DNA from 2 places in the Pseudomonas lalucatii genome. Region 2 is predicted to be linked to the other one. Evidence: predicted binding sites of a transcription regulator. Region 2 holds the regulator's gene; the other holds the start of a gene.
What was found. Region 2 encodes FliA, which starts transcription of late flagellar genes. Its sites were predicted from a motif close to CTAAAGTTTNNNNNNNNNNNGCCGNTAA; they were not measured.

Region 1: the regulator FliA is predicted to act here: its motif matches at 2,950-2,977, upstream of I0D00_RS02180 (methyl-accepting chemotaxis protein).

Annotation. Positions count from the first base shown of each region.
Region 1 covers NZ_JADPMV010000001.1:487,263-491,373, reverse strand. Annotated here, with positions in the region: gene ccoN (cytochrome-c oxidase, cbb3-type subunit I) at 1-464, opposite strand, end outside; gene I0D00_RS02185 (alpha/beta family hydrolase) at 567-1,247, shown strand; gene I0D00_RS02180 (methyl-accepting chemotaxis protein) at 1,353-2,918, opposite strand; gene acnA (aconitate hydratase AcnA) at 3,072-4,111, opposite strand, start outside.
Region 2 covers NZ_JADPMV010000002.1:159,809-163,919, reverse strand. Annotated here, with positions in the region: gene flhF (flagellar biosynthesis GTPase FlhF) at 1-1,043, shown strand, start outside; gene fleN (MinD/ParA family protein) at 1,158-1,988, shown strand; gene fliA (RNA polymerase sigma factor FliA) at 1,985-2,731, shown strand; gene I0D00_RS14015 (chemotaxis response regulator CheY) at 2,880-3,254, shown strand; gene I0D00_RS14010 (protein phosphatase CheZ) at 3,274-4,062, shown strand; gene I0D00_RS14005 (chemotaxis protein CheA) at 4,073-4,111, shown strand, end outside.

The DNA of each region.
Region 1 (4,111 bases), on a different contig from region 2:
CTGACCTTGCGCTTGATCACCGTGCCGAAGAAGACCACGGCGTAGCTGACCCAGACCAGGGTGATGAGGATGTCGATCGGCCATTCCAGCTCGGCGTATTCCTTGGAGCTGGTGTAGCCCAGCGGCAGGCTGATGGCCGCCAGCACTATCACCAGCTGCCAGCCCCAGAAGGTGAAGGCGGCCAGCCTGGGGGCGAACAGCGCGGCCTGGGAGGTGCGCTGCACCGCGTAGTAGCTGGTGGCGAACAGGGCGCAGCCGCCGAAGGCGAAGATCACCGCGTTGGTGTGCAGTGGCCGCAGGCGGCCGAAGCTGGTCCAGGGCAGGTCGAAGTTGAGGCCGGGCCAGGCCAGCTGAGCGGCGATCAGCACGCCGAGGCCCATGCCGACTAGGCCCCACACCACTGTCATAATGGCGAACTGGCGGACCACCTTGTAGTTGTAGGCGGCACTGGTTGTTGTGTTCATGTCTGGGCTTCCATCCACGGTTATGGCAGAACGTTCGAAAGCGCTTGGCGCGGACGCCGGCAGTGGCGGCGCGCGCCAACGGATTCTTAAAGCGAGGCAAGCATGAGCAAAGGGCAGGGCATGGGTATTGACGGGGATCAATGCGCCCAGGGTGGGGAGTCATCGACCTGGTTGTGGAATCGGCCCGTGGGCGAGTGTCGGGCGACGCTGATCCTCGCCCACGGCGCCGGTGCGCCGATGGACAGCGACTTCATGCAGCAGATGGCCGAACGCCTGGCGGAGCGCGGCGTGGCGGTGGTGCGCTTCGAGTTCGCCTATATGGCGGCGCGGCGGCTGGACGGCAAGAAACGCCCGCCCAGCCCCCAGGCCAGGCTGCTGGACGAGTGGCGCCGAGTCCATGAGCTGGTGCGGCGACAGGTCGCGGGGCCGCTGGCGATCGGCGGCAAGTCCATGGGCGGGCGCATGGCCAGCCTGCTGGCCGATGAGCTGGGTGCCGATGCCCTGGTGTGCCTGGGCTATCCCTTCCACGCCATCGGCAAGCCCGACAAGCCGCGGGTCGCGCATTTGGCCGAGTTGCGCACGCCGACCCTGATCGTCCAGGGCGAGCGCGACCCCATGGGCGACCGCCCGAAGGTGGCCGGCTATACCCTGTCACAGGCGATCCGGGTGCACTGGCTGGCGGCCGCCGACCACGACCTCAAGCCGCTGAAAAGCTCGGGTTTCAGCCACCAGCAGCATCTGCAGGCGGCCGCGCAGGCGGTGCTGGCGTTCCTCGCGCCCTAGGGTCGCCCGTTGTTCGGGAGGAGCGGCGACGCTTCGGCGAGGAAGCGTCGACCTGTGCTGGTGGAAGGAGGCGAGGGGGCGCCGGGCGGAGCACCCCCCTGACGCTCAGCGGTTGAAGCGCTCCACCAGGGAGTACTGGCCGCGGGCGGTGGCCGTCAGCTCGCCGCTGAGCTGGGCCGTGCTCTGGGCCTCGCCGGCGGTCTGGTCGGCCAGCTGGGCGATGTTGGTGATGTTCTGGTTGATCTCATCGGCCACCGCGCTCTGCTCCTCGGCCGCGGCGGCGATCTGGTTGGCCATGTCGGCGATATTGGCCACCGCGTCGCTGATTCCGGCCAGGGCCTGGTCGGCCTTCTGCACGCTGTCGACGCCGTCGTCGGCCTGCTTGCGGCCGATCTCCATGGTCATCACCGCTTCCTCGGCGGTGCGCTGCAGCTTGGCGATCAGCTGATGGATCTGCTCGGTGGACTCGGCGGTGCGCTGGGCCAGCGAGCGCACCTCGTCGGCTACCACGGCGAAGCCGCGGCCCATCTCGCCGGCGCGGGCCGCCTCGATGGCGGCGTTGAGGGCGAGCAGGTTGGTCTGGTCGGCGATGCCCTTGATCACGTCGACCACGCCGCCGATCTCGTTGCTGTCCTGGGCCAGGCGGGTCACGGTCTCGCCGGTTTCGCCGACCGACAGGGACAGGCGCTGGATCGCCTCACGGGTTTCCGCGGCGATGTTGCGGCCCTGGCTGGTCAGGCGATTGGCTTCCTGGGTGGCGATGGCGGTGCGCGCCACGTTGCTCGCCACCTCCAGGGTGGTGGCGGCCATCTCGTTGACCGCGGTGGCCACCTGCTCGGTCTCCTGGCGCTGGCGGTCGAGGCCGGCCGAGCTGTTCTGGGCCAGGGCGTCGGCGCGCTGCGCCTGCTGGGTCAGGTATTCGGCGCTGTCCTGCAGGCGGGTCAGGCAGGTCTTCAGGCGGGCCTCCTGGCTGAGCATGGACATTTCCAGGCGGCCCTGGGCACCGCGGCTGTCACTGTACATCTGCGCGATCAGCGGGTCGGAGGTGGTTTGCTCGGCCAGCTGCAGCAGGCGCTTGATTCCCCGTTGCTGCCAGTTCACGCCGGCCAGGCCGAGCGGCACGCAGAGCAGGGCGGCCAGCAGGAAGCCCCAGCTGGAGTCGAGCCAGGCGCCGACCAGGAAGCCGGCCTGGCTGACCAGGATGAACGGCAGCCAGTTCTGCAGTACCGGCAGCCAGCGGTCGCGGCTGGGAATCGCCGACTTGCCGGCGTTGATCCGCTGGTACAGGGCCTCGGCGCGGCGCACCTGCTCGGCGGTGGGCTTGACCCGCACCGACTCGTAACCGACCAGTTGGCCCTTCTCCAGCATCGGCGTGACGTAGGCGTTGACCCAGTAGTGGTCGCCGTTCTTGCGGCGGTTCTTGACGATGCCCATCCACGGCTTGCCCTGCTTGAGGGTCTGCCACATGTGCTCGAACACCGCCGAGGGCACGTCGGGGTGGCGCACCAGGTTGTGCGGCGCGCCCATCAGCTCATCGCGACCGAAGCCGCTGATCTCGATGAAGGCTTCGTTGCAGTAGGTGATCTGGCCCTTGGCGTCGGTGGTGGAGATCAGGCGCTGCTGGGCCGGAAAACTGCGTTCACGCTGGGTGACGGGTTGGTTGTTGCGCATGGCTGAGATGTCCCTGGGAGCGATACTGTTCTTGTCGGCCATTGCCGCCGGAAGTTGAGCGCTAGGATAATGCGCCCGGGGCGACTTGGCTTGACCCGCGTCAGTATTATCACGCCAGGGCTATGGCAGGGCAGTGCCCTGCCAGCCCAGCCCTCAGCTACCGGCGATCAGTTGGCGCAGCACATAGTGCAGGATACCGCCGGCCTTGAAGTACTCCACCTCGTTGGCCGTGTCGATACGGCACAACACCTCGAAGCGCTCGGCGGAACCGTCCTCGCGTTTGACCTCCACCGTCAGGTTCATGTGCGGGTGCAGTTCGACGCCATCCAGGCCGCAGATGCTCAGGCTTTCCTTGCCGCTCAGCTTCAGCGTCTTGCGGTCCTGTCCCGGCTTGAACTGCAGGGGCAGCACGCCCATGCCGACCAGGTTGGAGCGGTGGATGCGCTCGTAGCTTTCGGCGATCACCGCCTTGACTCCGAGCAGGTTGGTGCCCTTGGCCGCCCAGTCGCGGCTCGATCCGGTGCCGTACTCCTTGCCGGCGATCACCAGCAGCGGCGTGCCGGCCTCCTGGTAGCGCATGGCGGCGTCGTAGATCGACAGCTTGTCGCCGCTGGGCACATGCAGGGTGTTGCCGCCTTCCTCGCCATCGAGCATCTCGTTCCTGATGCGAATGTTGGCGAAGGTGCCGCGCATCATCACCTCGTGGTTGCCACGGCGCGAGCCGTAGGAGTTGAAGTCTTTCGGTTCGACCCCTTGTTCGCGCAGGTAGCGGCCGGCCGGGCTGTCGGCCTTGATGTTGCCGGCGGGGGAGATGTGGTCGGTGGTCACCGAGTCGCCCAGCAGGGCGAGAATCCGCGCCTGATGGATATCGCCGATATGCGGCGGCGCGTCGGCGATGTTCTCGAAGAACGGCGGGTGCTGAATATAGGTGGAGTCGTCCTGCCAGGCGTAGGTGTCGGCATCCGGCACCGCGATGGACTGCCACTGTTCGTCGCCGGCGAATACCTCGGCGTACTCCTTGTGGAACATGGCCGTGTCGACCTTCTGGATCGCCTCGGCGATCTCCTGCTGGCTCGGCCAGATGTCCTTCAGGTAGACGGGCTTGCCGTCCTTGCCATGGCCGAGGGGTTCCTCGCCGATGTGCATGCGTACGCTGCCGGCGAGGGCGTAGGCCACCACCAGCGGTGGCGAAG
Region 2 (4,111 bases):
GCAAGGATCGCCAACTGTTTGGCGCGCAGCCGAACATGCCCGCCGACAGCCTGGCCGCGGTCCTGGCCAAGCCCCAGGCGCCGCGCCAGGCGAGCAGCGATAACCAGGCCCTCGATGCCATGCGCTCCGAGTTGCACGGCCTGCGCGAACTGATCGAGGTCCAGCTCGGCTCTATCGCCTGGGGCCAGATGCAGAGCCGCCGGCCGCAGCAGGCCAACCTCTGGCGTCGCCTGCAGCGCATGGGCCTGCCTGCCGAGCTGGCGCGGGTGCTGCTCGAGCGCGTGGCCAATGTCGCCGAGCCGCGCCAGGCCTGGCGCATGCTGCTGGCGCACCTGGCCCATGCGATCCAGACGCCGAAGCAGGAGCCGCTGGAGGAGGGTGGGGTGATCGCCCTGGTCGGCCCCGCCGGCATGGGCAAGACCACCACCCTGGCCAAGCTGGCGGCGCGCTACGTGCTCAAGTACGGCGCCCAGGGCATCGCCCTGGTCAGCCTGGACAGCTATCGCATCGGCGCCCAGGAGCAGGTCAAGACCCTCGGCCGTATCCTCGGCGTGCCGGTGACCCTGGTCGATCCCGGGCAGTCCTTGACCCAGGCCCTGGCGCCCCTGGCGAAGAAACGCGTGGTGCTGATCGACACGGCCGGCCTGCCGGCCAACGACCCGGCCCTGCGCATGCAACTGGAAGCCCTGGCCAGCCGCGGCATCAAGTCCAGAAACTACCTGGTCATGGCCGCTACCAGCCAGAGCCAGGTGCTCAAGGCCGCCTACCATAGCTACAGGCGTTGCGGCCTGAGCGGCTGCATTCTGACCAAGCTGGACGAGGCCGCCAGCCTGGGCGAGGTCATGGGGCTGGCTATCGGCCAGCGCCTGCCGGTAGCCTATGTGGCCGATGGCCCGCGCATTCCGGATGACCTGCAGGTGCCGCGCAGCCATCAGCTGGTGAGCCGGGCCGTGGGCCTGCAGGCCGCGGAAGACCCCAGCGAGGAAACGATGGCCGAGCTGTTCGCCGGCCTCTATCAGCAGCCGGCGCGTCGCGCCGGTTGATGAGGCGGCGGTGATGACTCAGTGGCATGGGGTGCCGGTTGGCCTCGTGTCGGACAGGCGGGGTACGCTTAGCCAAGTGGCTCCAGTCGACGTTAGACAAGGTGTGTAGATAACATGGGTATGCATCCCGTACAGGTGATCGCGGTGACCGGCGGCAAGGGTGGCGTCGGCAAGACCAATGTGTCGGTGAATCTGGCCCTGGCCCTGGCCGATGTCGGCCGGCGGGTCATGTTGATGGACGCCGACCTGGGGCTGGCCAACATCGACGTCCTGCTCGGCCTGACCGCCAAGCGCACCCTGGCCGATGTGGTCAGCGGCGAGTGCGACCTGCGCGATGTGATCCTGCAGGGGCCCGGCGGCATCCGCATCGTCCCGGCCGCCTCGGGCACGCAGAGCATGGTGCAGCTCTCGCCCATGCAGCATGCCGGCCTGATCCAGGCCTTCAGCGACATCAGCGAGAACCTCGACGTGCTGATCATTGACACGGCCGCCGGCATCGGCGACTCGGTGGTCAGTTTCGTGCGCGCCGCCCAGGAGGTGCTGGTGGTGGTCTGCGACGAGCCGACCTCGATCACCGATGCCTATGCGCTGATCAAGCTGCTCAACCGCGACTACGGCATGAGCCGTTTCCGCGTGCTGGCCAATATGGCCCACAGTCCGCAGGAAGGACGCAATCTCTTTGCCAAACTGACCAAGGTCACCGATCGCTTCCTCGACGTCGCGCTGCAGTATGTCGGCGCGGTGCCCTACGACGAGTCGGTGCGCAAGGCCGTGCAGAAGCAGCGTGCGGTCTATGAAGCATTTCCGCGCTCCAAGTGCGCGCTGGCGTTCAAGGCGATCGCGCAGAAGGTCGATGCCTGGCCGTTGCCGGCCAACCCGCGCGGTCACCTGGAGTTCTTCGTCGAGCGCCTGGTGCAGCAACCGACCGCGGACTCGGCGGTATGACAGCAGCCTCTGGACTTCGTATGTATAGCAAGGCGCAAGGGCAGGATTCCCAGTATCAGCTGATCGAGCGCTATGCCCCCCTGGTCAAGCGCATCGCCTACCACCTGCTGGCGCGCCTGCCGGCCAGCGTGCAGGTGGACGACCTGATCCAGGCCGGCATGATCGGCTTGCTCGAAGCCTCGAAGAAATACGACTCCAGCAAGGGTGCCAGCTTCGAGACCTTTGCCGGCATCCGCATTCGCGGCGCCATGCTCGACGAGGTGCGCAAGGGCGACTGGGCGCCGCGCTCGGTACACCGCAACAGCCGCATGGTCAGCGATGCGATCCGGGCAATTGAGGCCAGAACCGGTCGTGACGCTAAAGATCACGAGGTCGCGGCCGAACTCCAATTGAGTCTCGAAGATTACTACGGCATTCTTGGCGACACTTTGGGCAGCCGCCTGTTCAGCTTCGACGACCTGCTGCAGGACGGCGAGCACGGCGGGCTGAGCGAAGACGCCAATGCCACTCAGCAGGAACCTTCTCGTGATCTTGAGGATGAGCGCTTCCAGGCGGCGCTGGCCGATGCCATCGCCAACCTGCCGGAGCGTGAGCGGCTGGTGTTGGCGCTGTATTACGACGAAGAGCTGAATCTCAAGGAGATCGGCGAGGTGCTGGGGGTCAGCGAGTCGCGGGTCAGCCAGATTCACAGCCAGTGCGCCGCCCGACTGCGTGCGCGCCTGAGCGAGTGGCGTGCGCGCTGACGCGCTGGGTAGTTGAGAGGCGGGTTGCTGGGAAGCGCGGCGCAATGCAGTGGTTTTACGGCGGCCAGTCAGGCCGGTTTCACGATTAAGGGCGTAGCCAGGGGCTGGCTGCGTTTGGGACTGTACGGAGGTCGACTTGGACAAGAACATGAAAATCCTCATCGTTGATGACTTTTCAACGATGCGACGGATCATCAAGAACCTCCTGCGTGATCTGGGGTTCACCAATACCGCGGAGGCGGACGACGGCACCACCGCGCTGCCGATGCTGCACAGCGGCAGCTTCGACTTTCTGGTGACCGACTGGAACATGCCGGGCATGACCGGCATCGACCTGCTGCGCGCGGTGCGTGCGGACGAGCGCCTCAAGCACCTGCCGGTGCTGATGGTGACCGCCGAGGCCAAGCGTGACCAGATCATCGAGGCCGCCCAGGCCGGGGTGAACGGTTACGTGGTCAAGCCGTTCACGGCCCAGGTGCTGAAAGAAAAGATCGAGAAGATTTTCGAGCGGGTCAACGGCTGATGTCTGCCGCGAGGGTGCTATGGAACACGAAGATTCCCCGCAGGACGACCTCGAGTCGACCCTGAAGTTAAACGCGCGCCAGTTGGTCGACAGCCTGGATCAGGGCAACTTTGGCGAAGCGGTGCAGCTGATCAACGAACTCAACAAGACCCGCGACCGTGGCCTGTACCACGAAGTCGGCAAGCTGACGCGCGAGTTGCACAACGCCATCGTCAACTTCCAGCTCGACCCGCGGGTGCCGCATGCCCAGGAAGTCTCGCAGATCACCGATGCCACCGAACGCCTGAACTATGTGGTGACGATGACCGAGAAGGCGGCAAACCGGACCATGGACCTGGTCGAGCAGAGCGCGCCGCTGGTCAACGACCTGGGTAGCGAGGCGCAGAGCCTGAGTGCCGACTGGGGACGCTTCATGCGCCGGGAGATGGGCGCCGACGGCTTCCGCGAGCTGGCCAAGCGCATCGAGCTGTTCCTCGCCCGCAGCGAGCGCGATGGCGCCAAGCTGTCCGCGAACCTCAACGACATCCTGCTCGCCCAGGACTATCAGGACCTGACCGGCCAGGTGATCAAGCGTGTCACCCAGCTGGTCACCGAGGTGGAGAACAACCTGCTCAAGCTGGTGCTGATGGCCAGTCAGGTCGACCAGTTCGCCGGTATCCAGCACGACCACCAGGCGCTACGTGCCGAGCAGGTCAAACAAAAAGAGCCTTCCCATGGTGAAGGTCCGCAGATTAATGCCGATAAGCGTGAAGACGTCGCCTCCAGCCAGGATGATGTCGACGATCTGCTATCCAGCCTAGGTTTTTAGGAGCACGTTTATGAGCTTCGGCGCCGATGAAGAGATTCTCCAGGACTTC